4 regions of the Vibrio syngnathi genome follow, and region 1 is predicted to be linked to each of the others. Evidence: predicted binding sites of a transcription regulator. Region 1 holds the regulator's gene; each other region holds the start of a gene.
The links. Region 1 encodes PurR, which represses purine synthesis genes. Its sites were predicted from a motif close to TNANGNAAACGTTTNCNTNA; they were not measured.

Region 1 (8,235 bases):
CACATGACTAGTGTTGGGTTTGACACTATTATCACTTAAAATTCTTAATTGCGTGATATCCTTAGTCATCGCCTTGTGATGAGGCTTAGCTCCATAAATAAATTAAGCGATAGGTATGTCTGAGAGTTTATTATTTCATAAAACATTTACTCACCCTACGAGCGATGAGTGGGTTGTGTTTGTGCATGGCGCCGGAGGCAGTTCCTCCATTTGGTTTAAGCAGATCAAAGCCTATAAACAGCATTTCAACTTGCTTCTCATTGACTTGAGAGGGCATGGTAAATCAGACAATATACTTAAAGATCTGATTTCGAACCGTTATACGTTCAAATCAGTAACGCTCGATATACTTAAAGTGTTAGATCATCTAAAAATCCGATCCGCACACTTTGTAGGCATGTCTTTGGGTACGATTATCGTTCGCAACGTGGCTGAATTGGCGGCAAGCCGAGTACGTTCGATGGTGCTTGGTGGTGCCGTTACTAAACTTAACACTCGTTCTCAAGTCTTAATCAAATTAGGAAACTTGAGTAAGCACATCATTCCTTATATGTGGTTATATAGCCTTTTTGCTTATGTTGTGATGCCGCAAAAAAGTCAGAAAGAATCACGTCACCTATTTATCCGCGAAGCTAAAAAGCTGTGCCAAAAAGAATTTAAACGCTGGTTTATCCTAACTGCTGATGTAAACCCTCTTATGAAGTACTTCAAAGATAGAGAGTTGCCGATCCCAACCCTTTATTTGATGGGAGAACGTGACTACATGTTCATCAAGCCCGTAAAAGAGATGGTTGCAGCGCACGAGTCGAGTGAGTTAGTGGAAATAGCGAATTGCGGACATGTGTGTAATGTAGAAAACCCTGAAGAGTTCAACCAACGCTCTATCGCGTTTATTCAAAAGCAAATTCAGTGATTCTCTAGATCCTTGATCAGAACATACTTGAATAGAATTGAAATAAAAACGGGAAGCTAATAATAGCTTCCCGTTTTTATTTTGAGGGAGGAGTATCGTTCGTTATGTTTTTATTCTGGTGATGCAGCACCGCACTGCCAACAAGACCCGAATTGTGCTTCATTGATTTCATGACACTCACCACAACGCCACTCTTCATAGATGATCGAATCTTGCTGTTTTTGGTAGTCATTGACGATCGTACGGGCTTTGTTAGCGAGCTCTGGCTCATATAACCATACGTAAGGGTCTGTATCTTCAGTAAATGGGATTTCCCCTTTTAAACCAAACAAACCCTCACCACGGACTTCACACGCAATATTCTCACTTTCTAACAATCCACAGATGATATGAGCTTCTGTCGGATTCGATGCACTGAAGATTTTCATTGAAATAGAACCTTATTTGGCTGCATGCATTATTTAGCTATATAAGTTATTTAGTTATATTCGTTACTCAGCGACAGGTGCTGAGCGAAATTTATTCATCAACCATTTGGCAATAATTGGGAACACACCCAGTAAGGCAAATGACAACAGTACTGAGGGAGACACGATACCCGAAAGTGAATCAATTTCTGCGAGTTGAGTTCCGGCATTCAAGAAAACGGCAGTACCCGGCAACATCCCGATTTGACTTGTAATGTAGTAACGACTAACCGACATCGGTGTTAGACCCATCAACAGATTAATAAGGAAGAATGGGAACACGGGAATTAGACGCAGAGAAAACAAGTAAAATGCGCCATCTTTTTCAACGCCTTTATTGATGGTGGCTAACTTGTCACCAAACTTGGTTTGGATCCAGTCACGTAACAAGTAACGGCTACTTAAGAAGGCGAGGGTTGCACCAATGGCACTTGCAAAGGACACCAGTAGTAAACTGTTCCAGAAACCAAACAGCGCAGCGCCTAACAGCGTAACAACGGCAGCGCCAGGAATTGAGAAAGCCGTAATCATGACATAAGCGACAAAGTAGATAGCGGCAGCGGCAATGAAATTGCTCTCGATGTAGTCATTCAAAACAGCTTGTTGGGCTTTCGCATTTTCAAGCGTTAAGTACTGGCCGAAATTGACGCCTAACAAGACGATGGTTATGACCAACACAATACCCAATATCATTTTTTTACTCATTGATACTTCCTCTAAATTTTCAATGCATACCATTAGTTTTTCAATGTATACCATTAGTATAGATAGACAGGCAAAGCATAGAATAACTTTCACCAGATATAAAAAAAGCCGCAAAAATGCGGCTTAATTATCTAGATAGTTTGCACTGACAATGTTAATTGACGTGATTGATAAGCTCTTCACGACGTTGCTGCGGTATAACAGACCAATGTGTACCATTGATCGCGCCTTCTAGCGCCCATAACAGTTCAATACTGACAGAAGACGCATGCGATTCTTTGATGGCGTTAAATGCGTTTACAGAGCCAGATTCATATAAACGTTCTACAGAATCGATCCCTGCCTTTTTCAACATCCGCTCGGTGGCGAGTCGAAGGTTAGGCAGATCTTTGAGTCGAGTTGGTTTAGCAGAAGATTGTTCAGCTTTCTCTTCTTTAGCAAAACCTAGAGACGTAGTCGCAAGCTGCAAGATTTTCTCTTGGTCTTGCCATAAGCCTTCAGGTAAAGCGAAATATTTAGTAACGACAGGAAAACCACGTTTTTTGTAGACGTATGGTTGAAATCCTTGTTGTTCGAATTGTTGCGTTGTGCATTTGTCAGATCGTATATGCAACTGGTCATTCACAACCAGGGCAAACATTGTGTCATCAGCAAAAAGCCCGAATCCACCAAACATTGAGCGTGACTTAATTTTTCCTAGGGGCTCAAATAATTTCATTGAGTCCTTTAGTATCGGTTTATCCATGTTATTTATCTCGGTGTATTTGAACTACGCCACCAAATAAGCAGGTCCGAGAGATTAGCAAAATGTTGCAATTAAATTGTCAATAGGCTGTAAATTACTAAAGTATTAGCAGTTACTGCATTTTGCCATCGGTAACCCCGCTACCATACCAACGAGTGGTTTAGGCCGGAAGCTTTGCGTCCCACTTTTTCAAGTGGTTTGCCCTGTGCGTGACTGGGTTATTAGAATAAAGTTTTTGTTGAATTAGGCTCACACTTCTTACTTGAAAATGTGATATTGCTTCAATTAATGATCTTCGAATTATGCATGCAAGTGCATTTTGTTTGTTGAGAAAAAAAACGCACCTAAAGGTGCGCTTGATTAAACTAAACTCATTACATCAATTAATTTAACGTTTTAACTGTACTTCGTTCAACAATTTCAGGGTGCATTTCGAAGACGCGTTTTTCGTGGTCTTTGTCTTTTATACGCTCTAGTAGTATTTCGAATGCATTTTTACCAACACGGCGCTTAGGTTGGTGAACCGTCGTTAACGGTGGAGAGAAGTATTCAGCCAATTCTATGTTGTCGTAACCGATCACTGAGATATCTTCAGGAATACGAATGCCTTTTTCTTGCAATCGGCTCATCAGTCCTAATGCCATCGTGTCGTTAAAACAGAATACAGCGGTAGGGCGATCTTCCATCTCAATGATTTGGTCAGCAGCAATCACAGCTGTGTCACATTCAAAGTTGCCTTCGATGATCATATTTTCATCGGCAGTAATCTTCGCTTCGTTGAGTGCGCGTTTGTAACCCGCGATGCGTTCAACACATGCCGCTTTGTCTAAGTGGCCACTTAAACAAGCAATCTTGGAGTGACCGTGCTCAATGAGGTACTTGGTCGCTAGGTAACCACCTTCCTCAGAGTTGTCGATGATCTTATCTGCTTGAGAACTCTCAGGGCCCCAATCCATAATTACTTTAGGGATGTCAGCGTGACGGTCTAACATGCCTCTCAGTTCTTCAGTTAGGTCAGAACACATAACTAAGATGCCATCTACACGTTTCTCTGCAAGCATTCGAATGTAGTCACGTTGCTTCTCATAGATACCGCCCGTATTACACAGGATCAAAGTGTAACCTTGACGGTAGCAGTAGCTTTCAACACCATCGATAACTTCAGAGAAGAATAGGTTAGTTGATTGAGTAACTAGCATGCCGATAGTGCGGGTTGTATTGCACTTCAAACTACGAGCAACGGCACTTGGTGCATAGTTCAGTTCGTCTACGGCTTTATTTACTTTTTCTTGCGTCGCTTCTGCAACAAAGCGAGTTTTGTTGATTACGTGAGAAACGGTTGTTGTTGATACGCCTGCTAAGCGAGCGACATCTTTTATAGTGGCCATGGTTTTATCCTATTAGAAGCTACTTTCCCAAAGTACGGAATGAAGTAGCCGTTAAGCTACCTAACTAAGAGCTTAAATTTGTAGGGCTCTTTGGGTACTAAAGTGCTAAAAAACAAAAAACCGCTATTGAGCGGCTTGTCTTAACACCGAAATGCTCAAAACTATAATAAGCATAGCATTTCGTGAATGTTTCATATTTTATCGTTTGCGGTCACAATTTTAGACTGACTAGAAATTACTCGCAATAAAATTCACCCGGAAATCCGGGTGAATTGTCACATTCTTCTGAATTTATTTAACGAGTCATCCAATAAGCTTATTCACCAGCGAGGTATTGGGTGTCCAATTTGCAGAATGCAAGTAGCAGAGATGAGACTGAAGCGTAGAAACCGAATTCGTCAACGTCATGACATTTAACGTTGAACTTTGGTACCCAAGTAAGAAGTTGTTGTTCGATAAATTGCTGTTGAACAGCGAAGGATTTCTCTAGTTCTTCTTCAAGTTCAGTTTCGTTCGAACGAATGATGAGATTACCTAGGAAATCGAGTTCGATAGCAATGTGGTCAGCTGGCTCTTTCAGGTCTTGGTTAACCACCAAGTTGTGTTTAGCCATGATCTCTTCCATATCTTTTGCTGGCTTATCGTTCAAAAGGCCAGTCTGGCCGATATACATAGAAGCGTAAGGAAGTGCGCCATGTTTATCAGTCTTTAAGAATAAGTCACAGAAGTCAGCAGACAATTCTAATTGAGCATCTTCACGTGTTTGTAGACGGTTTAGCGCATCCACTAAGCTATCAATTGCCGGCTTTAGTGTTTCATTTTCGCCTAAACCAGTTAGGAAAGAACGAATTTCAACAGAGTGGTAGTGATCGAGTTCTTCTTGAGTGAGCTCTTTAGCGAACAAGCTTGATAGCCACCAGTATATTTCTGCTCGTTGTTCGTTGAATGCTTTCGTATCTTTCATTTCTTAGATCCTGATTTAGTCTTGTGGTGTGTGTATACCTAGCATCGTCGAGTGATTTGGGTATAGGCACACCAAGGCTGAATAACAAGGTTATTTGCGAAACGCAAAGTTACTCGTTAGTAGTAATGCCTATATTGAATTGCGATGGGCGACAAATAGCAAGGTTTAAGATTGTCTTGTATCAAAAAAAAATCATGTTTCTGGCTTTTATCTTCTGTAGTACTAGAATTGTTACGAGTTATGAATAGAATGGTCAATGAAACTATTAAATAAGAAAAGTGGTGTAGATGAGCTATCACGTATTAGTCGTAGAAGATGATGTGGTAACCCGCAGTAAACTGGTTGGATATTTCCAGAATGAAGGTTACACAGTGAGCGAAGCTGAAAGCGGTGCTCAAATGAGAAAAATGTTAGAAGAAAATAACGTTGACCTCATTATGTTAGACATCAACTTGCCAGGCGAAGATGGATTGATGCTAACTCGCGAATTACGCAGTCAATCAGACATTGGCATAATTTTAGTTACTGGACGCACGGATAGCATTGACAAGATCGTTGGCCTTGAAATGGGCGCTGATGATTACGTTACTAAACCTTTCGAACTTCGCGAGTTGTTGGTTCGAGTTAAAAACCTCTTGTGGCGCATTTCGGCGGCTCGTAAGACAGCAGCGGTTGCGGTAGAAGAAGCAGGAGACGAATCTGTGGTTCGTTTTGGTGAGTGGACGTTTGATATACCTCGCCGTGCATTAAGTAAGAATAACGAGCCGGTGAAATTGACCAAAGCGGAATATGAACTGTTGGTTGCGCTCTCTTCTTACCCTAACCAAGTTTTAAGTCGTGAACGTATCTTGAATATGATCAGCCATCGAGTGGACGCGCCGAATGACCGCACTATTGACGTGTTAATCCGTCGTATGCGTGCAAAAATGGAGTTTGACCCTAAAAACCCACAAATTTTTGTGACAGTTCACGGTGAAGGTTACATGTTTGCTGGTGACTAATTTCCCGTGGAAAGCTGGTTTCAGTAACGATACTTGAACGTAAAAAAAACCGAGACATCAATGATGCCTCGGTTTTTTTGTTACTGAACTTTTTAATTGTTTATCATCGGAGTACTGCTCTCGACAGGGTCATTACTTGTGTCTAGCCAATCTCGCAAGCTTTGCCAAACTAATCCCATCGTCTCATGCCAATAGCGCTCAGTCTGCTCGAGATAGATAGCCTTAGGCATGTACTTATTCCATGGTTCAACGATCCCTTCTTGTGCAAGGTAGTTGGTTGGAGCTGGTAATGGTTTCATGCCAGCGGCATTGAATTCATTAAGTGCGCGAGTCATATGGCTAGCTGATGTCACGAGCACCATTTTCTTATTCTTAACGAATGCAGCGGCTTGGCGAGCTTCTTCCCATGTATCTTTCGCGGTCTCAAGTAGAATGATGTCGGGTTTTGCCACGCCGAGTGCTAGCGCTACTTTAGCCATCATTTTTGCGTTGCTCACCTCAGTGCCTGCGCCATAACCAGACAAAATGAGTTTAGCTCCAGGGTAAAGACGTAAGATACGAATCCCTTCACTTAAGCGCATCAGACCGGTGCGGCTAAGTTCTGATGTTGGCGGGATTTGGTCATCAACAACGTGACCACTTCCAAGAACCATAATGTAATCGACGGTATCATCGATAGGTAAAAAAGCGGTGTGTTGCCTTTCCATTGGCATTAAAAGTTGACTAGAAACAGGCTGGAAAGCGATTAGGAAAATACCACAGAGGGCTGAGAGGGTAATTAGGCAACCTGTCTTCCGTTTTGCAGTAAACATCACTAGGGCTAAACCCAGAAAAGCGAGAATTAACATTGCTGGCAGTGGCATCAGTAACGAAGACACTACTTTTTTCAGCTCAAACATATCCGAATAGTCCGAAAAAACATCACTTAGTAGTAAAAAGAGACATCGCCTCTTTATTCCTGAAATTCCTGTGACAGAATAGCAGGCACGATAGGACATAATAACTCAAGTAGCCGTGACTGAAGACCGTAATTTCGACGATATTGCCCACAAATTTGCAAAAAACATATACGGCTCTGACAAAGGAGAGATCCGTCAGTGCATCGTATGGGAAGATTTAGAACAAGCTTTGAGCAAATTTGAGCAATCCGCTTCGCCGTTGCATGTGCTTGATGCCGGAGGTGGGCTTGCTCAAATGTCGCAAAAAATTGCGACACTAGGCCACAACGTTTCTCTGTGCGACCTCTCTTCTGAAATGTTGAAGCTAGCGGAAGAAAGCATCGCAGAAGCAGGTTTACTCGAGCAGTATCGTTTTATCCATTCTCCGGTACAAAAAGTGGCAGAGCATCTCGAAGAGAAAGTCGATTTTGTGATGTTTCATGCCGTAATGGAATGGTTAGCAGACCCTAAACAGGCGCTTGATTTGTTGTTGGAACAAGTAAAACCCGGTGGCATCGCCTCGATAATGTTTTACAACCACCATGGTTTAGTCCTGAAAAATGTGATTTGTGGCAACATTCCTCATGTATTGAATGGGATGCCACATCGAAAAAGGTTTAAGCTGCAACCACAAAAAGGCTTGAGGCCTGAAGAGGTTTATCAATGGATAGAAGACGCTGGTTTAGATATCTGTGGTAAATCAGGCATTCGCTCTTTCAGTGACTACATAGGTAATATGGAGTTCATGGGCGATTACCAGTTCGAAGATGTATTGGAACTAGAGAAACAGCTATGTCGCCAAGAGCCATACCTGTCACTAGGCCGTTATATTCACGTTTGGGCTCAAAAACCTGCGCAATAGCAGTGGTGAATGTGGTAAAAGAAGCCACAACATGCGCTATGCAATCGTAACAAGCCCGCGTCATAAAGAAATAGGCGTCATATCTAATACGTTCGATATGACGAAGAACAGTAACAGGAACCACAATGAGTGAAATGACTCAAACTGCCGAAGAGCAGCCAATTGATGAGTTGGTGGGCTGGGTCAAGCAGCATGATTTTTCATTAAACTTGCCACCAGAGCGCTTAGCATTTTTGATTGCTATCGCAGTAC
Region 2 (8,235 bases), 910 kb from region 1:
TATTTATCTTCTTCGGTTTGTTAGGGGTTTCTGGTACTTACTTCTTACATACGGGTCATGTAGAGCCAAGCCTGTTTCTGCCTGCACTAGGCTGCGGGTTGATGGCGGTTGCGGTGCTCAATATCAACAACATGCGTGATATCGAAAACGACAGCGAATGTGGTAAGCGCACCATGGCGGTTCGCCTAGGGCAACGCAAAGCCAAGCACTATCATTTTGCACTGCTTGGGCTCGCCCTTGCCTCTTTCGCTATCTACCTGCTCATTCAAGAAAAACCGGCCTGGATCAGCCTGCCGTTTTTACTGAGCATTATTATTGTTTACAAGCATGGCAAGGCCGTTTGGGAAACCGAAAAGCCAGCACAGATCGCGCCAATGATGCCTGTGATTGTGAAATGTTCACTGGTCACTAACCTATTGTTTGCAGGGGTTGTCGTAGCTCAAACTCTATTGAGTTAAATGAGACTAATCATTGCAAAGGGATCAAGCACCGATATACTCAAAGTAAGCTCATTGTTCAAAAGGTATACTAATGGAATACAACACTTCAGCACTGTGCGACATATATTTGGATCAAGTCGATGTCGTGGAGCCAATGTTCAGCAACTTCGGTGGACGTGCATCCTTCGCAGGACAGATCACGACATTAAAGTGTTTTGAAGACAACGCTTTAATTCGCTCCGTATTAGAGCAAGATGGTTTGGGACGTGTGTTGTTAATCGATGGTGGCGGCTCACTGCGTAAAGCGCTGATCGATGCTGAGATTGCTCTACTTGCTGAAGACAATGAGTGGGAAGGTATTGTGGTTTACGGCTGCGTTCGTGAAGTCGATGAGCTAGAAGACATGAACCTTGGTATTCAGGCTTTGGCTTCTATCCCTGTTGGTGCGAGCCAAGAAGGTGTTGGCGAATTAGATGTACCTGTGAACTTTGGCAGCGTGACCTTCTTACCGGAAGATTATCTCTACGCAGACAACACTGGCATTATTCTTTCGGCAGAGCCTTTGGATGTAGAACTCGATCTGGATGTTGAAGAAGAAGAGGCCGAGTAACTCACTCAGCTTCAAATAATAAAACAAGCCAAAGAACACAAAACATAAGAACACAAACGAAAACGCCCGCTACTCAGTAGCGGGCGTTTTTTTAAATCTGAAGAGTCGATTACTCTACGTCATCCATTTTACCAAGAAGGTTACGGATGCGATCTTGCCATGCTGAATGCTCTTCCTGCATTTGCTGAGTTTTTTGCTCTAGCTCGTGACGGCTTGCTTTAAGCTCACCAGCTTCTGTTGCTAGTGCTTGTTTCTCTTCTTTAAGCTCTTCCACTTCCATTTGAAGAAGTGCAATTGTATCTACTGCTGTTTGAATTTTTGCTTCTAGCTGCTCTAGTACTTCAAAAGACATTCTGGCCTACCTTTAAGTTATCCGTTTGATGGTGAAGGTTCACTCCACTTATTTCCCCATTCTACTCAGCAGAGCAAGGATAAACACTCAATATATTCGATATTTTGCGCCATTCGATGAAAAAAACAGCGCTTTTTACCGAATATTGACGTGAACGATTACCACCACGACGGCAAACCGATTATTTTGATGAATAATAACTGTTTTCCACTGCGAATTGATCGAGAGCAATCTCCAAAAAACAAAAAGGCAAACGTTTCCTTTGGGATATGATAAAATTTGCCGCGAAATTTCTATTCCCCCTTTGAAAATTTTGGAGTCCGCATGAAACGCGATTTAGCAATGTCATTCTCTCGTGTCACAGAAGGTGCAGCACTAGCTGGTTACAAGTGGCTTGGCCGTGGCGATAAAAACGCTGCAGATGGCGCTGCTGTAGAAGTAATGCGTAGCCTATTAAACAAAACCGAAATTAGCGGTGAGATCGTTATCGGCGAAGGTGAAATCGATGATGCACCTATGCTATACATCGGCGAAAACGTAGGTGTGGGCGGCGACGCTGTCGACATCGCAGTTGACCCAATTGAAGGGACACGCATGACAGCAATGGGTCAATCAAATGCATTGGCGGTATTAGCTGCAGGCGAAAAAGGCAGCTTCCTTAAAGCGCCTGATATGTACATGGAAAAGTTGGTAGTAGGCCCTGGCGCTAAAGGCGTGATTGACCTAGAGCTGCCACTAACAGAAAACCTAGAAAACATCGCTAAAGCACTAGGTAAAACACTCGATACTCTAGTAGTAACCACATTGGCTAAGCCTCGTCACGATCAAATCATCGCTGACATGCAAGCCATGGGCGTTCGTGTATTTGCTGTGCCAGACGGTGATGTTGCAGCTTCTATCTTAACGTGTATGCCAGATAGCGAAGTAGACGTAATGTACTGCATCGGCGGCGCACCTGAAGGTGTGGTTTCTGCGGCGGTCATTCGCGCACTCGACGGTGACATGCACGCTCGTCTTCTTCCTCGTCATGAAGTAAAAGGCGATACAGAAGAGAACCGCAAGCACGGTGAGCTTGAACTAGAACGTTGTGCAGAAATGGGCGTAACGGCGGGCATCGTACTGAAGATGGAAGACATGGCACGCAGCGATAATGTTGTGTTCTCAGCAACGGGTATTACTAAGGGTGACCTTCTAGAAGGCATCACTCGCACAGGCAATATCGCAACCACAGAAACACTGCTTATCCGTGGTCGCTGTCGTACGATTCGCCGCATCAAATCTATCCACTACCTAGAGCGTAAAGACCCAGAAGTAATCGGTCACATCCTGTAAACCAAAACTAGGTTCAACAAAACGCACGAAGGCTGATACCAAGTATCAGCCTTTTGTTTTATTGGCCATCAATAATCTGTGCATTTCACCAGCCTTATAGTAAATGGTTTGCTTTATAAATACCTTGCCTCATAATGGTAAAGTTCATGAGGCAGAGATAGTATGAAAACAAGCGACAAAATCTTACAGACCATTAAGCGTCAAGGCGCGGTAACCGCGAAACAACTGTCAGAAGAATTTGGCATGACGACAATGGGTGCAAGGCAACATCTGCAAAGTCTGGAAGATGACGGTACTCTTGCGTTTCATGATGTGAAAGTAAAAGTGGGTCGTCCGACTCGCCATTGGTCCTTAACTCAACAAGGCCACAGCCAATTTTCAGACCGACACGGTGAACTCACTATTCAAGTAATTGATGCTGTAGAAAATCTGTTTGGTAAAGAAGGGTTGGCTAAGGTTGCTGCCGAGCGTGAACAACACACACTTAAGCAGTATCAATCTGCACTGTCTGGTTGTGATTCACTCATTAGTAAGCTTGAAAAACTCACCCAACTTCGTGAAGATGAAGGCTACATGGCTGAACTTCAAGAACATGATGAGCACTACATCTTAATTGAGAACCACTGCCCCATCTGCAAAGCAGCAACTCGTTGCCCTAGCCTATGCCAATCTGAGCTCAATGTTTTCACTGAACTGCTCAAAAATGAGTGTCATGTAAGCCGCACTGAACACATTATTGCCGGCGAAAGACGCTGTACTTATACCTTAACGCCCACGCCTTTATCGTAATACCAAGCGCTAAGAGCTAGTACTAACCCACCGATTCCGTCTCAATGTTGAGAAAATGACGATAGATTAAAATTTGTACAGATTTCTTTCTTAAGCTTAAAGTATATGAAACATGCTTAATGCTAAGGAAGGAATCATGGCACAGCCACAGCCAAATCAAAATCTGCCCCCGTTTGATGAACTGGTCCAACTCGCCAAAAGCGATCCTAAAGCATTCAATCAATTCAAACACGAAATGTGCGAGCAGATGATTTGTTCGGCCTCAGAAACCATGCAAGACAGGCTACGCGCTCAGCAAAGTCACATCGATTTGGTGGTTGGTCGCTGTAAAAACCCACATCATGTTAATGTCGTACTCATGCAAGAGCTTCGTTGTCAGTTCTGTAAATTCCAAGATGCACTCGAAGGTCGCTGTAGTTTTGAAGAATCTAAACCGGAAAATGTGGTTCCTTTTAGGCCGAATGCAGAACCTAAAATGTATTAAAAGTGCAAAAGTATTAAAAAGAAAAAAGGGAGCGCGATGCTCCCTCTTATCTATTCATTGTTAATATTTACATGGATCTTCGCCATAGTCGTTACGACCTTCTGTGCCTTTCAACAAACCACACTCAATCAAAATCCATAAGCCACACACTAACGCCGCAACGGTGGCTGCCATATGGATTGGTGATACCGGCTCTGTGGTAGTCGCAGCCATTGGCGAAGCCAAACGACCTAGCACTAGCGGCACATTCAACAGTAACCAATAGTTCGACTTATTGCGGTCGTGCCAGCGCTTAGCGGTGACCGCAAGATCTGGGATCACGAGCAGCAATAGGAATACTGGCAGCAGAATGTAAGAGTAAGCAGGGAACAACACAGAGATACCAGAAGCAAAACCAGTAATCGCTATGTAGTAGAAAATATTCCAAATCCAGTAAGTCTTACGACCTATTCTCCCTTTGAAAGAGAGCAGTAAATCTTTCATCGACATCTTAAAATACTCAAAAAGTTAATACGCTACCAAAAAGTGAGTAGCAAATAGTTAGTGAATCACTTTTAGCTAGTTGATTATTTTTAGCTAGTTAATCACTTTCTGAAAGCAACTTTTATCCATATCTCGTATGTTGACCGTTAGGCTGCGGATATGGCTTGCCTGTTCTTGTAGGGTTTGCATTAACAAACGCGACAATTCTCTTTTCTGTTCTTCAGTACGTCCAGAAAGTAACTCGAAGCTAATATGAACAAAATCTACATTGTCCTCTTCATCACCGACCAACCAGTTATGACAGCGCAGTGAACGAGACTTCACAGAAGGTACATCAAACAAACCACAGTTTAATGTAACTTGATGGAGGTCTTCCAGTAAACCTTGGATATTCACTCGCTCATCCACTGAATTTGAGTACTCTAGAACTAGATTCGGCATTATTACTTCCTATTGTTAACGCAATCGTTTGTCCCTTAATAGCAACTAACGATGAAAAATCCGAGAAGTTAGCTATTATTCTGTCTGCCGGATCACTGATATTTGCTCAAAATCTACTCTGACCATTGAGTAAGATCCAAGAAAGTCATGACCACAGTCATGATCTGTTGATATTATTCTGTTATATTATTTCGTAATAAAGTTTACTTTTTTACATTCGATTTATTTAAATACTTTGGAGATATTCCTATGCGTCATCCTGTAGTTATGGGTAACTGGAAACTAAACGGCAGCAAAGAAATGGTTGTTGATCTACTAAACGGTCTTAACGCTGAACTTGAAGGCGTAACAGGCGTAGACGTAGCAGTTGCTCCACCAGCACTTTTCGTTGATCTTGCTGAGCGTACGCTTACTGAAGCGGGCAGCGCTATCATCCTAGGTGCTCAAAACTCTGACCTAAACAACAGCGGTGCATTCACTGGCGACATGTCTCCAGCAATGCTTAAAGAGTTCGGCGCATCTCACATCATCATCGGTCACTCTGAGCGTCGTGAATACCACGCTGAGTCTGACGAATTCGTTGCTAAGAAATTCGCATTCCTAAAAGAGAACGGCCTAACTCCAGTTCTTTGTATCGGTGAATCTGAAGCACAAAACGAAGCAGGCGAAACTGTTGCTGTATGTGCTCGTCAACTTGACGCTGTTATCAACACTCAAGGTGTTGAAGCTCTTGAAGGCGCTATCATCGCTTACGAACCAATCTGGGCTATCGGTACTGGTAAAGCAGCTACAGCTGAAGATGCACAACGCATCCACGCTCAAATCCGTGCACACATCGCTGAGAAATCTGAAGATGTTGCTAAGAAAGTTGTTATCCAATACGGCGGTTCTGTTAAGCCAGAAAACGCAGCAGCTTACTTCGCACAACCAGACATCGACGGTGCTCTAGTTGGCGGCGCAGCTCTAGACGCGAAAAGCTTCGCAGCTATCGCTAAAGCAGCAGCTGAAGCAAAAGCTTAATTTAAACGTCACCGTTTAAATTGAATGAAAGGTCAACTTAGGTTGGCCTTTTTTGTTGCCTATCGTTTGAGATTCAAGCTTTAAAGCCAAACAACGGACACAAAAAAACCGCTGATAAATCAGCGGTTTTTAATATTTTCAAGCGAACGCTAAGCGTGGCTTAGAACAACTCTTCTGCAACGCGGAACAACTCAGAACGGTCTGGGTTCTGCATGTTCTCGATACAGTCGATGATATCGTGGTGAACAAGAGCTTCTTTCTCGATACCAACACAACGACCACCTTGACCTTCTTGAAGAAGGTGAACAGCGTAGTTGCCCATACGAGAAGCTAATACACGGTCAAATGCAGTAGGACGACCACCACGTTGAATGTGACCAAGAACGGTTGCGCGAGTCTCACGACCTGTTGCCGTTTCAATCTCTTTAGCCAATTCGTTCGCGTCCATCATTAGCTCAGTTAGAGCGATAATTGCGTGTTTCTTGCCTTTCGCAATACCATCTTGGATATTGCTGATTAGCTGATCTTTATCTAGGCCAGTCTCAGGTGTAATGATGTACTCACAACCACCCGCGATTGCTGACATAAGCGTAAGGTCACCACAGTGACGGCCCATGATTTCAACAATAGAAATACGTTGGTGAGAAGAAGATGTATCACGTAGACGGTCGATTGAATCGATAACAGTGTTAAGCGCAGTTAGGTAACCGATAGTGTAGTCAGTACCCGCGATATCGTTATCGATTGTGCCTGGAAGACCTATACATGGGTAACCCATTTCAGTCAGCTTCTTAGCGCCCATGTAAGAACCATCACCACCGATAACAACAAGTGCTTCGATACCGTGTTTCTTAAGGTTCTCGATGCCTTTCTCACGAACAGCAACGTCTTTGAACTCAGGGAAACGTGCAGAACCTAAGAAAGTACCACCACGGTTGATCACATCAGATACGCTTGAACGGTCAAGCTTCTCGATACGGTCTTCCACAAGGCCTTGGTAGCCGTCGTAAATACCGTAAACTTCAATGCCAACTGATAGCGCAGTACGAACTACACCGCGAACTGCTGCGTTCATACCTGGAGCGTCACCACCACTGGTCAAAACACCGATCTTCTTAATCATGCTCACCCTCGATTTTTGGGAATCTATTATTCAATTCTTGTTCTTGCTGATTGTATATCAACAAGATTTTAAATCTATATTTGTACGTTATGTTACATTTCCTCAACAGGAATAGCACTTAAATCACGTAAAATTATGTAACATTTCTACTTCTGTAAGAGTATTACAGTTTTACTCAATAACTTTGTTGATTCACATCAGAATCAACATTAATTGTTACTAAGGTGATTTTTGAATCACCTTTGAGTTAGCAATTTTTACTCACTTTAGTTCAAAAGCCATTCACTTGCCATTTGCTACCTAATTTTTAGACACGTTACCATGAGTGAAATTTCTGCTGTTTCTCTGGTCCAAATACCACCGAATACGGATCTTGATGAATTAATACATCAGCATCAGGGAAAACGGAGATCAGCTTATCCTCTACTTCGTCAGAAATGCGATGAGCTTCAATCAGTGGGATATTGTCTTCGAGTTCTAAATGCAATTGAATGAACCGAACAGGACCTGAACGGCGCGTTCTTAATTGATGTACGCCAAGTACCCCTTCCACACTCAACGATGTCTCTTTAATCTGCTTGAGTTCTTCATCAGGTAGCTTGTGATCAAGTAGAGATTGCACCGCTTCCATCGCCATTTGATAAGCGCTGTAAAGAATGTAGATACCAATACCAATCGCAAATACCGAGTCTGCTTGACCGATACCAAACCAGCTCAGTGCTAGCGCCAGCATGATAGCCGCATTCATATAAAGATCAGATTGATAATGCAGAGAGTCAGCCGCAATCGCTTGGCTGCCCGTTTTGCTGACAACGTGTTTTTGGAATCGAACTAAACCGAAGGTCATGACCATTGCGAATAAACTGACGTAGATACCAACCTCTGGAGAGTTCAGCTCATGCGGTCGGAAGAAACGTTCAATACCGTTAAGAATAAGGAAACAAGCGGAACCAGAAATAAACATCGCTTGTGCTAATGCAGCAAGAGATTCGGCCTTACCATGACCAAAGGTATGTTCTTTATCAGCTGGCTGCAAAGAGTAACGAACCACCACAAGGTTGACGACAGAAGCGGCGATATCCAACAGTGAGTCAACAACAGAAGCTAATAAACTGACTGAGCCTGTCACCCACCACGCCGCAACCTTCACAACCAATAATA
Region 3 (8,235 bases), 1.3 Mb from region 1:
AAGCGACACAAGAAAGCGATAAAGTACAAAAGGGTTGATGTGAAAGCATCAACCCTTTTTAGTACCTGCCTTTCTGTATCTGTAGATAATACCAATTAAAGTAAAAATGTGATCTAATTAAGGCCGTCGAACTCTTACAGAAAATCGTCATGGATAGCCTTAATAATACTGATTTTAAAAAGCTAGCAAGCCAACAAAAAACCATTCAAATGAAGGTTCGCTTGCTAGCACTAGCCCACTTCAAAGAAGGTCACTCGCGCACTCAAATTGCCAAATACCTTAAAGTCAGTCGAACTAGTGTAAACAAATGGGTTCAAGTATTTCTTGAAGAAGGATTGGAAGGGCTTCAAGAAAAACCTCGCACAGGCAGACCTGCATACCTCAATGCAGAACAACGAAAACAACTCAGTGCATTCATTAAGAAAGAAGCAGAGTCCCCTTCAGGCGGGCGCCTTGTCGGGAGCGATATACATGATTACATCGTGAAAAACTTTGATAAATACTACCACCCTAATTCTATCTATTATCTCCTCGACCACATGGGCTTCTCTTGGATAACTTCTCGCTCCAAACACCCTAAACAATCACAGCAAATCCAAGACGATTTTAAAAAAATTCAAAATAGAAACGATCCTTAAGATCCCCGGCCATATCGGGCTAGAGAGTGTTGATGTCTGGTTTCAAGATGAAGCTAGGTTTGGTCAGCAGAACACAACGACACGTCTTTGGGCGACTCGTGGAACGAGGCCTCGCGTGGTAAAACAACAGCAATTTGAATACGCTTATTTGTTTGGTTCGGTATGCCCTGAAAGAGGAATTGGCGAAGCCATAGTGGTTCCTTGGGTTAACAAGGACATAATGACAAATCACTTAGAGCAGATATCTAAGGCTACAGAAAAAGGACGTCATGCTGTCGTTATAATGGATGGTGCAGGCTGGCATACCGATGATATTGCGAGAGAATTTAATAACGTCAGTACTATTAAGCTTCCTCCCTACTCGCCAGAGCTTAACCCTATAGAGCAAGTTTGGAGTTGGTTGCGACAACATTATCTAGCGAATCAAAGTTTCACGGATTATAACGACATTGTTTCCAAGGTTTGTCGCGCTTGGAATGAATTTCTTGAGTGCAAAGATCGTGTCACAAAAATGAGCAGAAGGGATTGGATAAACCTGATCAGTTAATTTTCCGGATTGGTATAACCTAACTCTCATGCCTACAGATACAAAAAAGGTCCCAAAAGGGACCTTTTAAATCAATTTTCAAAGTAGTCGTTTGAAATTCTAGGAGAGCACGCGGAGCTTACGGATGTAAGTGAGCATGCTCGACAACGAAGTTCAAATTACTACGCAGAAAAATTAAGCGTAAACAGGTAGACGCTTACAGATTTCTAACACTTTCGCTTTAGTTGCTTCGATAACAGACTCATCACCCATGTTATCTAGGATGTCACACATCCAACCTGCTAGCTCTTTCGCGTCTGCTTCTGAGAAACCGCGACGAGTGATAGAAGGAGAACCGATACGGATACCAGAAGTAACGAACGGGCTACGTGGATCGTTTGGTACTGAGTTCTTGTTAACTGTGATGTTAGCTGAACCTAGTGCTGCATCTGCTTCTTTACCTGTGATGTCTTTGTCGATTAGATCAACTAGGAACAGGTGGTTCTCTGTAGAACCTGAAACGATGTTGTAACCGCGTGCTAAGAATTCAGCAACCATTGCTTTTGCGTTAGCCACTACGCGAGCTTGGTATTCTTTGAACTCTGGTTCTAGAGCTTCTTTGAACGCTACTGCTTTACCAGCGATAACGTGCATTAGAGGGCCACCTTGACCGCCTGGGAATACTGCTGAGTTCAGCTTCTTGTAAAGATCTTCGCCTTCGTTAGAAAGGATAAGACCACCACGAGGACCAGCAAGCGTTTTGTGCGTTGTTGTTGTAACAACGTGAGCGTGTGGAACTGGGTTAGGGTAAACACCTGCAGCGATTAGACCCGCAACGTGCGCCATATCTACGAAGAAGTAAGCACCTACTTTGTCAGCGATTTCACGCATGCGCGCCCAATCACAAACTTGAGAGTAAGCTGAGAAACCACCGATGATCATCTTAGGTTTGTGCTCGATAGCTAGCGCTTCCATCTCTTCGTAATCGATTTGACCTGCTTCATCGATACCGTAAGGGATAATGTTGTAAAGCTTACCAGAGAAGTTTACCGGAGAACCGTGAGTTAGGTGACCACCGTGCGCTAGGCTCATACCTAGAACAGTATCGCCAGCATTCAGTAGTGCCATGTATACAGCGTTGTTTGCTTGAGAACCTGAGTGAGGTTGTACGTTCGCGTATTGAGCGCCAAACAGTTCACATGCACGTTCGATTGCTAGAGTTTCAACTTTATCTACGAACTCACAACCACCGTAGTAACGCTTACCAGGGTAGCCTTCAGCGTATTTGTTTGTAAGTTGAGAACCTTGAGCTTCCATTACACGTGGGCTTGTGTAGTTTTCTGAAGCGATAAGTTCGATGTGCTCTTCCTGACGAAGAGTTTCTTCTTGGATAGCTGCGAATAGGTCCGCATCGTAATCAGCAATGTTCATGTCACGCTTAAGCATCTGTATCTCCTGACTCAGATTGTACTGAAAGTTTCAAAAAAACCACACAATGACCGAAAGCAAACGTTTCCGTCACCGTTTTGATGTGACGCATTCTACATAATTTGATCTAGGTCATAAAGAGCTAATTGCAATTTTATCATGCAGTTTTTTCATAATCACAAATAAGATTCATCATGGTTATTGAGCTTATCCAACCAAAGATGACGCTTACTGTCAATTTTACGCTTTACACCCTGTAAAACGCAGATTACATAGGTTTACCTTAATTTTGCACCTCAAGCTACCGAAAGCTAAGGTTTTTCTCTACTATGCACGCCTTTATTGGTTAGGTAATTATAAAAACGATGGAAAAACACTCACGTAAAGAAGATTGGGTAGCCATTCTTACTGGCACGTTTTTAGTGGCGTTAGGCGTCTTCTTTTTACAGTCAGCAAATCTGCTTACCGGTGGTACTACTGGCTTGGCTCTGCTTTTGAGTCAATTCTTACCTGTAACCTTTGGTATTTTGTACTTTGTTGCCAACTGTCCATTCTATTTATTAGCTTGGAAACGATTTGGTCGTAGCTTTGCCATTAGCAGTGCAATTGCTGGCGCTTTAGTCTCGGTATTTGCTGATCATTTATACTTAGTGATCTCGCTAGAAGTTCATAACGAGATCTACTGTGCTGTTGCTGGTGGCCTGTTAATGGGCTTAGGTATGCTTATCCTATTCCGTCATCGCTCGAGCTTGGGTGGCTTCAACGTACTGTGTTTGTTTATCCAAGACCGCTACGGTATCTCAGTAGGAAAAACTCAGATGTGCATTGATGCTTGTATTCTGTTTGCGTCTTGCTTCTTCGTATCACCTTGGGTAATTGCCGTTTCTGTATTGGGTACTGCGGTACTAAATATAGTGCTTGCAATGAATCACAAGCCAACTCGTTACTCGGTGAATTACGCGTCTTAGCGCTTATTACCTGTTCTGTGTTGCTAATATCTGCTGCTTTAGCTTCTCAACTATGCCAGCAAAAACACGATGACCAAGACATCACTAAAACAAAAAGGCTTTGGGGGCACTCCAAAGCCTTTGTTGAAACCTAAATCTTTAGGGGGAACTGTGAATAAGGTTTATTGAAATAGCAACAAGGCTAATCTTCAATCAAGAGAATACGCGTCTCATAAGGTCGCAGCACTTGGTGATGAGACGCCACTAAACTCTCGCTTACTTGATAATTAGACAACAAGCTCTTAGCCTTCGCCATCTCAAAACGTTCAGGTAAAACGCATTCAGCCTCTTTACCATAATAGTTGTTAATACAAACCAAAGTCTGGCTTTCACTCTCGCGAGAATACGCAAATACCGACGGGTGCTCAGGCAGCAAATCTTGATAACGACCATGGGTAATCACTGGCACTTCTTTACGCAACTCAATCAAACTCTTGTAGAAATAGAAAACAGAGTCTCTATCTTCCAGAGCTTGCTCTGCGTTGATCTCAGTGTAGTTATTCGCAACATCAAGCCATGGCTGAGCTCGTGAAAATCCTGCGTAAGTTTCACCGTCCCATTGCATTGGCGTACGAGAGTTATCACGAGATTTCTGCGCTAAGATCGCCATCATATCTTGATGAGCCACACCATCACGGTTAACCATGATGTCGTACATATTAGTACTCTCGACATCACGATACTGGCTAATTTCAGTATAACCAGGGTTGGTCATGCCAATCTCTTCACCTTGATAGATATACGGTGTGCCTTGCATCATGTGCACAGAAGCAGCCAACATTTTAGCCGACTCAACACGATATTTTTGATCGTTACCTAAGCGGCTCACGACTCTTGGTTGGTCATGGTTACACCAAAACAGTGCGCCCCACCCTTTGCCGTTCAAACCGGTTTGCCAATGATTGAAGATCGACTTGAGCTGTAAGAAATCAAATGGTGCATTGGTCCACTTCTCACCATTGGTGTAATCAACCTTAAGGTGGTGGAAGTTAAACACCATCGATAGCTCGCTGTTATCAACGTTTGAATACTGCTGACAATGCTCTAGTGTCGTTGAAGACATCTCGCCGACGGTCACGCTACCGTATTTCTGGAATACCGCTTCGCTGATCTCTTTTAAATATTCGTGCACACGTGGGCCATCGGTATAGAAACGCCGACCATCACCAATATCATCATTCGGGAAATCTTGCTGCTTTGAAATCAGGTTGATTACATCTAAACGGAAACCATCGACACCCTTCTCAGCCCAGAAGCTAATAACATCTTTCACTTCTTCACGTACAACCGGATTCTCCCAGTTGAGGTCAGCTTGTTCTTTGGCGAATAAGTGTAGGAAGTATTGTCCAGTCGCCTCATCTAATTCCCATGCATTACCACCGAACTTAGACTGCCAGTTCGTTGGTGCTTGGCCACCTACTGGATCTTTCCAGATGTAATAATCGCGGTACGGGCTGTTTTTGTCGCCCAAAGCAGATTGAAACCATGCATGCTCTGTCGAAGTGTGGTTTACCACGATATCCATCACGATGCGAATGCCACGTTGGTGCGCTTCAGACAGCAATAAGTCGAAGTCTTCCATAGTGCCGAATTGAGGATTAATCGCGTAGTAGTCTGAAATATCGTAGCCATTATCGATCATAGGAGATGCGTAAACCGGGGTTAGCCAAATCGCATCCACGCTCAAGTTTTTGAGGTAATCCAGTTTCGAAATGATCCCTTTGATATCGCCAGTACCTTTACTGCCACTGTCACAAAAGCTCTTTGGGTAGATTTGATAGATGGTTGCGGTTTTCCACCAGCTTTCATCATGTTCAGTCATCGCCATCTCTAACACTCACTTACCAGAAAATATAAAATAAAAATCACCATGTGAATCATGGTCGAATAGCCGTTATAACTAAAAGAAAAAGCTATAAATAAGAGAAAGAGCGATGACTTACTTGAAGTCATCGCTTATTAAATGCATTACGCGTTGGCGGTTTCTAGCTCGCCTTTCATCTGTGCTCGTTTATAGAAGAACAATGTCAGCGTTATCGGCAGTGCAACCGCCACCAGCATCGCGACTAAGTAAATCGACCAATATTGAGGTTGAATCGATAAGATACCCGGCAAGCCACCAACACCGATACCATTCGCCATCACACCTGCGCTACCACAGATTGCAGCCGCTGCGGCACTGCCGATCATTGCGCTCAGCATTGGGAATTTGTATTTAAGGTTGATGCCGTACATCGCTGGTTCCGTCACACCTAGGTAGGCTGAGATTGCAGCTGGTACTGAGATGTCTCGCTCGCCTTCACGCTTACTCAAAATAATAATGCCAACTACAGCAGATGCTTGTGCAATGTTTGATAGCGCAATCAAAGGCCAGATTGGTGTGCCACCTAAGTCTTGCATCAGTTGTAAGTCCACAGCGTTGGTTGTGTGGTGAATACCTGTGATAACCAAAGGTGCGTATAAGAAGCCAAATACTACTGACCCAAGAATGGCGAAGTCACCAGTCATTGCCACTTTAGCCGCGAATGCCACACCATCGCCTAACATACGACCGAATGGGCCAATGAAAGCGTGCGCTAGAATCACAGACAAGATGATCGAAACAAATGGCACTACCACTAGGTACAAGTAAGCTGGGACAATGCGCTTAAGGTTAGTTTCAATGAACGCCAAAGCCACACCCGCTAACATCGCAGGGATCACCTGGGCTTGATAACCGACTTTCTCAATCACGAACAAGCCAAAATCCCACACCTCAGGTACCGATTTACCTATCATGTAAGCGTTCATCAACTGTGGAGAAACTAAGGTCACACCAAGCGTAATACCCAAAATAGGCGTTCCGCCGAGCTTCTTAACCGTTGCCCAACACACACCAACCGGTAGGAAGAAGAAAATAGCTTCGCCGATCAACCATAAGAATGAGTGAACGGTTGCCCAGAATTGACTGATTTCAACTAAGGTTTTGCCGTCGAACATGCGAATGTCGCCAATCACATTGCGAAAACCAAGAATCAAACCACCAGTAATGATGGCTGGCAGCAGTGGTACGAAAATTTCGGCTAAATGGGAGATACCACGCTCAAGGAAGTTCATATTTTGGCGAGCCGCCAGTTTCGCCTCATCTTTTGATGATGCATCTTTACCGGTTTGCTCAATCAGAAGTGCGTACACCTCATCAACCTCGGTGCCAATAACCACTTGGAATTGACCTGCGTTAGTAAAGCAGCCTTTTACCAGCTTAAGCTTCTCTAATTCTGCTTTGTTCGCTTGTTCCGTATCGTTCAATACAAAACGCAGTCGAGTTAGACAATGGCTGACACTCGCAATATTTTCTTTGCCACCGACTAACTCGATAAGACGCGCAACGTCTTGCTTCGCTATCTTACTCATACTACCCCACCCTGGTTTCATTCAATTACTCATCTAAACCATGCAGCGATAACTACTCGGATTTAGATTAATGGGAACATTCCCAATCACAGTTATTATAATGCCCACGTGAATGATAAATTAAAATGGGAACAGTCCCATTAATTGAAAGAGATCACACTCTAATTTTAATCTAAGCGGTTCAATTTCGCTTAACTGAGTGGATTATAGAATAGGAGATTGAGTGTGATGAGAGATCTCTGCATTGCCTAAAAGCTGAGAGATCAATAGATTAGCGGCCAATTTACCCGCAGATTGATATCCAGGATCAATGCTAAATACTCGCGGGAACAAGAAAGAGAGAAGATCATTACCACCAACGCCCGTGACGACCACATCTTCACGTTGTAGCTCTTGTAGACGTTTGATGACACCAAGAGCCAATGTGTCGCTGGCACAAACAAGTGCTTGAGTGGTCGGAGTCAGTACCTCATCCACCAGCTGATAAGCGCTTTCATGATGAAGCTGACCAGTGCGATAGTTCGCAATCACTCCAGTGCTTTCGCACCAATCGATATAAGCCTTAAGACGCAGCTCACCGGTTGATTTATCGCTAGGATCAACGCCGATAAAGCCAATATCAGAGATCCCCTGATCCGACAGATGCGCCAATGCACTGTTGATCACCTGCTGGTTATCATAGTTAATCGACGTCACGTTCTCGGTATCCAGAGCAATCACAACCGCTTTGTGTTCCCACGCTTCGATCGCAGGGATATCACAGTCAGTAAAGCCAAACACAATGATGCCATCAACATTGCGACGTTTAAGAACCTGAAGGTGCTCATTGGCTTTATCTCTATCAAGTTGGCTTTCCATGATCACCACATCGTAATCCGCTCGATACAACTCAGTCAGCATAGTGCTAACGGCTTTGTTTTCAGAGGGAGAGTCCAGACGAGAGATGATCACACCGATGACTTTTTGGCTGCCACCGCGCATAGATTGTGCAGACTTTGAAGGTGTATACCCTGATTCTTGAATTACTCTTTCCACCCTTTCACGGGTTTCAGGTTTCACTTTTGGATCATTGGTCAAAACGCGAGATACGGTAGACTTACCAACACCGGACAGCTTAGCAATATCGAGAATAGTAAGTTTTTTGCTCATAAGAAGTCTGACGTTAAAGGGAAGAAAAAGAAAAAGTGAGGGTGACCCCCCTCACTTAACTGTTTGTAAAACCTAGTCGTTAACTATGACCTAC
Region 4 (8,235 bases), 430 kb from region 1:
AACGTAACGAGCGTAAATCAGAGCAGCGTAAAGAGCGTGACGAACTACGTCATACTAAAGAGCTTAAAGCTGAGCAAGCACGTGAAGCACGCGCAAAAGCTCGTGAAGAAGAGCAAGAAGACGCAGAGTAATCCAGCGCTTAATTAATTTACAGGTTCCTTAATTTTAAGATAAGGGACAAGTAAAAAAAGCCCCAATATAACTTTTTTCTTTCTAGTCAAAAGTATATTGGGGCTTTTTAGTTTGTGGAGTTTATTTTCGAAAATGTAGCCACTTCTTGCTAGTGACTACATGTCATTCATTGATTAGTTGTTAAGCGCCGTTAGCCAATCATCTTCCGCTACTTCTTCAATATAGCTCTCAACTGATTGTCCCACTTCATCGTCATCTTGTTTGAAGTAAGCAATGTGGAATACTGCGTCACCTTCGTTCACCAACGGTAGAGTTTGTTGGCCAATCACGATACCGCCTTTAGTGGTGATTACTTGGCCTTCTTGGTGACCTAATGGAGAGCTTATGTAAGCAAGGGTTTGTCCTGCTTCAACTTGTTCGCCAAGTCTCACCATGTTACGCAAAATACCGTCTGACTCAGCGCGGATCCAGCTGGTGGATTTGCTCAACACTGGCTCTGGCAACTTTTTACGGTTTGGGCGCAGCATGCCGATTTCTTTCATCACTTGATGTACGCCAAGGTAACCCGCACGAATCGCTAGGTGATCAAAACGCAACGCTTCACCACCTTCGTAAGTTAATACAGGGATACCCAATTTTTCCGCTTCGCTACGAAGTGATCCGTCACGCAGTGGTGAGTCAATGATCACTGGTGTTGCGAACGCTTTTGCGATGCGCAATGTTTCTGGGTTCGACAGGTTTGCACGGATCTGTGGCAAGTTAGTACGGTGAATCGCACCTGTGTGTAGATCCAAAATAAAATCACAGTGCTTCGCCACATTCTCAAAGAAGGTGTAAGCGATGCGTGATGTTAGCGATCCTTTCTCACTGCCAGGGAAGCAACGGTTTAGGTCACGACGGTCTGGTAGATAACGAGATTTATGGATAAAGCCAAACACGTTAACGATAGGCACAACAATCAAGGTACCTTTCAGTTTCTTTGGATCAATCGCATTGGTCAGTTGTCGTGCAATCTCAACACCGTTTAGCTCATCGCCGTGGATAGCCGCATTTACCATCAGTGTTGGGCCTGCTTGGCGACCGTGAATAATTTCAATCGGGATCGAAAGTGGAGAGTGCGTGTAAAGCTGAGCCGCTTGCAGTTCAATCTCCATTCTCTGTCCTGGCTGAACAGTATAACCAAGTAATTCGAAGGGTTGATTAGGTTTTAGTCTTGCCATTTAGGTTGTTCTCAACATGGTGATAATTCGTTAACACGGAATGTATCAATCGTTGATTTTTAGTACGAATCAATCGCTTTACGGTGACGACAAAACTTTTTTATGGAGGGGTTTCTTAATTAGTTTCTGTTTTTGATTTGGCTAGTTAGAAGGGGTTTATAATTGTGAATTTCCTGACAATACATTGATTTAACGCTGATATTTATTGTTCGGTTGGTTGGTATTATCCATCGCCATTTTTTGGCGGCCAAATTCAAATATCGAGATCAAAATGAAAAAAACAATTTCAAAAGTTGTAGCACTAGCAGTGGTATCTGTTGCTCTATCTGGCTGTGTGGGTAGTAATGCAGTAACCGGTTATCTAATGAAGTTTAACGTGAAGGCTGTTGATAACCGTTATGCTCGTGGTGGTTTGAACATATTGCTTGCACCGGCTTACGGTCTAACAGTTGCAGCTGATTACTTGGTATTCAACTCACTAGAGTTCTGGACTGGCAGCAACCCACTAACAGGTGCACCGCATATATTTGATACTAAGATTGATACTTACCTTGATATAAACCATCAGCTTGATAAGTCACTTACTGAAGCACCAGTGGGTCCTATTACGAGTGCTGATATGATTGAGAAAGGTCAAATGCAGCAGATCGACGAAAACACGATCCAAATGGACATCACTTACCAGTCTGGTGAGCGTGCGACATTGATCGGAGTTCGTGATGGTGAGATGGTGACATACTTCATCGACGGCGAAGTAGTGGCACAAACTTCAATTGATGAGTTAGAAAGCTACGCGGCTTCACGCGCTTAATTGTTTATTTAGTCACAAATACATAGCTACAAAGATTGGATACAAAAACAGGTACTCATTGAGTACCTGTTCTATTTTGTGTCTATAAACGGTGTTTACTGAAAAGTGCTATTTAGTGAAGAGCCCTATTTATTGGAAACACCATTTATTGAACATATATAGCTTATCGAATTATGCTTTTTCTGGGATAGCTGCAAGCAGTGCAACCATTTGATTCCAGAATAGCTCAACCGTATCGATCTTCACTTTCTCATCAGGAGAGTGAGGGAACTTGATGGTTGGGCCGAAAGAAACCATATCCATGTTCGGGTAAGGTTCTTTGAATAGGCCACATTCAAGACCAGCGTGGATAACCATGATGTTTGGTTTGTGACCGTAGATACCTTCGTACATGTCGCGGAAGATGTGCATGATCTCTGAATCAGCGTCTGGCTTCCAACCTGGGTAAGCACCAGAGAACGCGATGTTAGCGCCTGCTAGTTCAGCAACAGAGTGCAGCATGCTTTCTACTTGGCTACGACCTGAATCGATCAAAGAGCGGATCAGGCAAAGCACTGTGATTGAGTTTTCTTCTGTTGTGATAACACCTACGTTTAGAGACGTTTCAACAACACCTTCAATCTCGTCACTCATACGAATCACGCCGTTTGGACATGCGTTAAGTGCCGCGATAAAGCGAGCTTGGTCTGCTGACGCCAGTGCGCCCATTTCTACAGAAGCTTCTTCATTGAAAGTCACGATGCTGTCTTCTACTTTGCCTAGCTCTGTTGAAAGCAACTCTGTGTAGTAGTTGTATAGCGAAGCCAGTTTCTCTTGGTTTTCAGCAGGAACAGCAACCGTTACGAAACCTTCACGAGGAATAGCGTTACGCAGGCTACCACCTTTGAATTCGACGATGCGAAGGTCTAGCTCTTTTGCGTGACCCGCTAGGAAGCGAGCAAGCAGTTTGTTTGCGTTTGCACGACCTGTGTGGATGTCACAACCAGAGTGACCGCCTTTTAGGCCTTTTAGCGTTAGCTTGCGTGTTACGAAGTCAGCTGGAATCGCGTTACGTGCAATTTCAAATGTCATTGCGCCGTCAATACCGCCAGCACAACCCATGTACACTTCGCCTTCTTGCTCTGAATCGGTGTTAAGAAGGATATCACCTTCTAACCAACCAGCTTCAAGACCGAAGGCACCAGTCATGCCTGCTTCTTCATCTACTGTTAGTAGAACTTCGATAGGGCCGTGTTGGATTTCGTTTGAAGCAAGAACCGCTAGGCAAGAAGCCATGCCCATGCCGTTATCAGCGCCAAGCGTTGTGCCTTTCGCTGTAACCCACTCACCATCAATGTATGGTTGGATTGGATCTTTAGCGAAGTCATGAACTGTGTCTTCGTTCTTTTGTGGAACCATATCGATGTGAGCTTGTAGCACGACACCTTTTTTGTTTTCCATACCCGGCGTTGCTGGCTTTTTGATGAATACGTTGCCCGTTGGGTCGCGACGTACATCTAGGCCTTGCTCTGTTGCCCACGCAATAATGTATTGAGCAAGCTCCTCTTCATGTTTCGAAGGGTGCGGGATTGAACAAATTTTATCGAAAAACTGCCAAATAGGGGCAGGGGACAATTTACTGATCTCAGAATGGAATTCAGACACGGATGACTCCTTTTTTATTTGATAACCATATATTTAGGATTTCTATAGGTAAAAACTTAGAATAAAAATCTAAAATATGGGTCTGTTTTGATGGCAACAGCATACCACTTGAGCGTTTTGACGAGTAGCGGTTATAAACCTCAAATACCTCAAACTTTGAAAGCGATCTTGTCCACCTGATCATAATTAAGAGACTTGATGCTTATAAATGGCGCAGGCAAACGTTTGTTTAATTCTATTCTGTAATTTAATTACAGGAATAAGTTTTCAAAATAACCATAATTGGCCAAAAGTGTGACACATAGCAAAAAATACTTGTAATCTTTTTTCTTTAGGGTATATTAATAACCAACTTCTGATATGAAGAGTAAATGCTCAAAGGATGAGTCCGTTTTATCGCCTCCAAGGAACCGAGAAATCAAATTCGTTTTTTATTGATTTATTAAGGTGATAGTTATGAAAGGTTTACCATCTGCAATGTTCTGGCTTAACAGCTCTGTTTACACTAGCAACTTTGCATACCCTACTAGCTTTGGTTACTAATACCGTAAGCATGTAACTCGAACAGTTTTGTTCACCCCTATATATTGGAATTCTTTTACAGCCCTTTTGGTTGACAGATTCTACCGCCACTCAGTTTTGAGTGGCGTTTTTTTTGCCTGCTACTTTTCTAAACCGCTTATCACTTATCACTCATCATTTTCCTGCTGTTCTGCATGGTTGTTTTTTAAACGCCGAAATATCAATTTGCGCCTTATTACTGATTCTGTTGAAAAATACGTAACTATTGTGAGTTTGAATTCAGAATTTATAAGCTAGATTCTCAATGAAAATAGCCGAGGGTAGAAAAAACAACCAACTAATTACATTGGATGTTTTGCTTTTAATTGCTTGTTTTTAAGGGCTATTTTCCATTAATGCTTTGGTTTTTAATTGCTTCGTTTAATACGGCATTCTGATAAATATCGATTAGAGCCTTAATTCTATCTGGAATTTGTTATTTGATAACTTTATAATCCACAGCCAATCGATTACGCAACCGTTTACTCTTTACCCTTATAGGATTCGATAATGTTCGAAAAGCTATTCAAACTCAGTGAAAATGGCACCAATGTGCGCACTGAAATCATCGCAGGTCTAACAACCTTCCTAACAATGGCTTACATCATTTTTGTAAACCCAATGATTCTAGCTGATGCTGGTATGGACCATGGCGCTGTATTTGTAGCAACCTGTTTAGCAGCTGCTATTGGCTGTTTTATCATGGGCTTTGTTGCTAACTACCCAATTGCTCAAGCTCCAGGCATGGGTTTGAATGCATTCTTTACCTACGCTGTTGTAATGGGGATGGGTTATACGTGGCAAGTTGCTCTGGCAGCGGTTTTCGTATCGGGCGTGATCTTCATCTTCTTAAGCATCTTTAAGATCCGTGAATGGATTATCAACTCGATCCCTATGTCTCTGCGTGTTGGTATCTCAGCGGGTATCGGTCTTTTCCTAGCGTTTATTGCTCTTAGCAATGCTGGCATCGTTGTTTCTAACCCTGCGACTAAGGTTTCACTTGGCGATATCACTGCGATTGCGCCAATGTTAGGTGCGCTTGGTTTCTTCCTGACTATTGCTCTTGTTCACCGCGGTGTGAAAGGTGCGGTAATGATTGCGATTCTAGCCATCACGGCTATCGGCATTGCAATTGGTGACGTTCAATACGGCGGCATCATGTCTACTCCACCAAGCCTAGCGCCAACGTTCATGCAGCTTGATTTCTCTGCTGTATTTGAAATTGGTATGATTTCAGTGGTATTCGCATTCTTGTTCGTCGATTTGTTCGATACAGCGGGCACTCTGGTTGGTGTTGCAACGAAAGCAAACCTAATCAAAGAAGACGGTAAACTGCCTCGTCTGAACAAGGCACTGCTTGCTGACTCAACAGCAACATCAATTGGTGCACTGCTAGGTACATCAAATACAACCTCTTACGTTGAGAGTGTTGCGGGTGTCGCTGAAGGCGGCCGTACCGGTCTAACAGCGGTTGTTGTTGGTATCTTGTTCCTACTGGCTCTTTTCTTCTCACCGCTTGCCGGTATGATTCCAGCCTACGCAACATCAGGTGCGTTGTTCTATGTAGCAATTTTGATGATGTCTGGCCTAGTTGGTATTGATTGGCGTGATCTTACGGAAGCAGCCCCAGTCGTGGTAACATGTCTGCTTATGCCGTTGACATACTCTATCGCTGAGGGTATATCACTAGGCTTCATCGCTTACGCTGCAATTAAGCTGCTAAGTGGTAAAGGTCGCGACGTTTCACCTGCTGTGTGGGTAATGTCGGCTATCTTTATTCTTAAATATACTTTCGCTTAATCGTCTAGATTTCTGCTTAATCGCTGAAGAGGCTATGTTTGAAATAGCCTCTAATAACATGACAAAATTATTAGGTTTTATACTATGAGCAACAAATTCGTTATCACTTGGGACAATATGCAGACTTACTGCCGTCAACTTGCTGAAAAGCAAATGCCAGCAGAGCAGTGGAAAGGCATCTGGGCAGTGAGCCGTGGTGGTTTGGTTCCTGGTGCAATCTTGGCTCGTGAGCTAGGTATTCGTCACGTAGATACGATTTGTATTTCTAGCTACGACCACGATCACCAACGTGATATGACAGTCGTTAAAGCACCTGAAGGTGACGGCGAAGGTTTCCTAATCGTTGAAGACCTTGTTGATAGTGGTGACACTGCACGCAAGCTTCGCGAAATGTACCCTAAAGCGAAACTTATCGCTGTATGTGCAAAACCATCTGGCGCAGATTTGTTAGACGAATACATCGTTGATATCGCTCAAGACACATGGATTGAGCAACCTTGGGATACTAGCCTAAGCTTCGTTGAGCCGGTAAATCGCAAGTCAAAATAAGTGTAAACTTAGTTTTTTGAGAAATGACCCTTTATAGGGTCATTTTTTTTTATATGATTAGTAACAACCATTTCTTATTAAGTATCCCAATGTCTGAATCAGAAGAAACGAGCTCGAACCTTTCGGAAACCTTGTTTGTAAAGCACAAGCAGGCCAAAGAGACCTCAATGCTTACGCGTTACATGCCAAGTTCAGAAGAACTGTTGGATAAAAAACGTGAAGAGCAGAACTCATCTTGGTATCGAAACCTAAGACGTCTTCAGTGGGTATGGCAAGGCGTAAACCCGATAGAGCAAGAAGCGGTATTGGCACGCATCGCCTCATCCGATAATTCTCGTACCACCGATGAGTGGTTAGATACCGTGATGGGCTACCGCAGTGGTAACTGGGCATACGAATGGACCAAGCTGGGTATGCAGCATCAGAATCGTTCTAATGAGAAGAAGGGTGAAGAGATGGCTGAAGAGCTGTTTTCAGCCTCTTTGTGTTTCAGTATTGCGGGTTACCCACACCTAAAGAATGACAACCTTGCTGCTCAGGCGCAGGTATTAGCGAACGCGGCGTATTCTGAAGCGATCAAACACACCAAATTGATCGTCAAACAAATCGAAGTGCCGTATCAAAACAAGAAGATCAAAGCGAATTTGCATCTAACCAAAACAGACAAACCACAACCGGTTGTGATTGTCAGCGCGGGTCTAGATAGCTTGCAAACCGATATGTGGCGCTTGTTTAGGGATTATTTAGCACCAAAGAACATTGCCATGCTAACGGTAGACATGCCATCGATAGGGCACAGTGCACATTGGCCGTTAACAGAAGACTCATCTTGTCTTCACCAAGCTGTTCTGAATGAGCTGCCTAACATCCCATGGGTCGATCACCACAAGGTTGGCTTGTTTGGCTTCCGCTTTGGTGGCAATGCGATGGTGAGATTATCTTTCCTAGAGCAACATAAGCTTAAAGCGTGTATCTCTTTAGGCGCGCCAATTCACGATATCTTTGTTCATGCCGACAAACTGAAACAGATGCCGAAAATGCATTTAGATGTGTTGGCTTCGCGTCTTGGTAAAGGGGCGGTGGATATCAACAGCCTTTCTGGGCAATTGATGGCGTGGTCACTCAAGGTACAAGGTTTGCTGTCAAACAGTAAAACCAGTGTTCCGATCTTGGCATTGGCCTTAGAGGGCGACCCTGTATCACCTCCAATGGATAATCAACTGGTTGCTATTTACAGTGATTACGGCAAAGCGAAGAAAATCAAAGCTAAGTCAATTACACAAGGTTATGAGCAATCCCTCGAATTGGCGATAAAATGGCTTGAGGATGAATTATTTAGATGACATTTCTCCTAAATTAGTTAAGCATGAAAAGTGTACAAAGTAAGTACCTGATACTCAGAGATAATTTATAAAATCCAATTGCGTAGTTTCTACGTATAACAGTCTGAGTAGCGTCATTCTTAACATTGAAATGGAGATTCAATATGTCAGAAGTGACACAACAACCTACGCATTA

Region 2: the regulator PurR is predicted to act here: its motif matches at 1,648-1,667, upstream of glpX (class II fructose-bisphosphatase).
Region 3: the regulator PurR is predicted to act here: its motif matches at 2,666-2,685, upstream of glyA (serine hydroxymethyltransferase).
Region 4: the regulator PurR is predicted to act here: its motif matches at 4,839-4,858, upstream of K08M4_RS03460 (NCS2 family permease).

The regions. Positions count from the first base shown of each region.
Region 1 is NZ_CP017916.1:1,139,802-1,148,036, forward strand. It holds gene K08M4_RS05420 (alpha/beta fold hydrolase) at 116-913, shown strand; gene K08M4_RS05425 (putative signal transducing protein) at 1,024-1,341, opposite strand; gene K08M4_RS05430 (TVP38/TMEM64 family protein) at 1,405-2,085, opposite strand; gene K08M4_RS05435 (TfoX/Sxy family DNA transformation protein) at 2,240-2,830, opposite strand; cyclic di-GMP riboswitch class I at 2,958-3,043, opposite strand; gene purR (HTH-type transcriptional repressor PurR) at 3,214-4,218, opposite strand; gene torD (molecular chaperone TorD) at 4,535-5,182, opposite strand; gene torR (two-component system response regulator TorR) at 5,470-6,183, shown strand; gene elyC (envelope biogenesis factor ElyC) at 6,276-7,082, opposite strand; gene cmoM (tRNA uridine 5-oxyacetic acid(34) methyltransferase CmoM) at 7,198-7,983, shown strand; gene mukF (chromosome partition protein MukF) at 8,109-8,235, shown strand, end outside.
Region 2 is NZ_CP017916.1:229,639-237,873, reverse strand. It holds gene K08M4_RS01125 (1,4-dihydroxy-2-naphthoate polyprenyltransferase) at 1-458, shown strand, start outside; gene rraA (ribonuclease E activity regulator RraA) at 532-1,050, shown strand; gene zapB (cell division protein ZapB) at 1,160-1,402, opposite strand; gene glpX (class II fructose-bisphosphatase) at 1,727-2,734, shown strand; gene K08M4_RS01105 (helix-turn-helix transcriptional regulator) at 2,897-3,523, shown strand; gene K08M4_RS01100 (DUF3135 domain-containing protein) at 3,660-4,007, shown strand; gene K08M4_RS01095 (DUF805 domain-containing protein) at 4,068-4,496, opposite strand; gene K08M4_RS01090 (5-carboxymethyl-2-hydroxymuconate Delta-isomerase) at 4,584-4,931, opposite strand; gene tpiA (triose-phosphate isomerase) at 5,181-5,951, shown strand; gene pfkA (6-phosphofructokinase) at 6,112-7,074, opposite strand; gene fieF (CDF family cation-efflux transporter FieF) at 7,391-8,235, opposite strand, start outside.
Region 3 is NZ_CP017916.1:2,481,678-2,489,912, forward strand. It holds one part of gene K08M4_RS21985 (IS630 family transposase) at 150-608, shown strand; one part of gene K08M4_RS21985 (IS630 family transposase) at 610-1,185, shown strand; gene glyA (serine hydroxymethyltransferase) at 1,360-2,610, opposite strand; gene K08M4_RS11350 (YitT family protein) at 2,958-3,560, shown strand; gene treC (alpha,alpha-phosphotrehalase) at 3,742-5,427, opposite strand; gene treB (PTS trehalose transporter subunit IIBC) at 5,568-6,992, opposite strand; gene treR (trehalose operon repressor TreR) at 7,197-8,141, opposite strand; gene K08M4_RS11370 (MliC family protein) at 8,232-8,235, opposite strand, start outside.
Region 4 is NZ_CP017916.1:714,452-722,686, forward strand. It holds gene K08M4_RS03440 (DUF3622 domain-containing protein) at 1-131, shown strand, start outside; gene K08M4_RS03445 (succinylglutamate desuccinylase/aspartoacylase family protein) at 306-1,352, opposite strand; gene K08M4_RS03450 (DUF3332 family protein) at 1,624-2,163, shown strand; gene K08M4_RS03455 (aminoacyl-histidine dipeptidase) at 2,335-3,807, opposite strand; gene vcdP (small protein VcdP) at 4,264-4,350, shown strand; gene K08M4_RS03460 (NCS2 family permease) at 4,879-6,168, shown strand; gene gpt (xanthine phosphoribosyltransferase) at 6,253-6,717, shown strand; gene frsA (esterase FrsA) at 6,807-8,060, shown strand; gene crl (sigma factor-binding protein Crl) at 8,204-8,235, shown strand, end outside.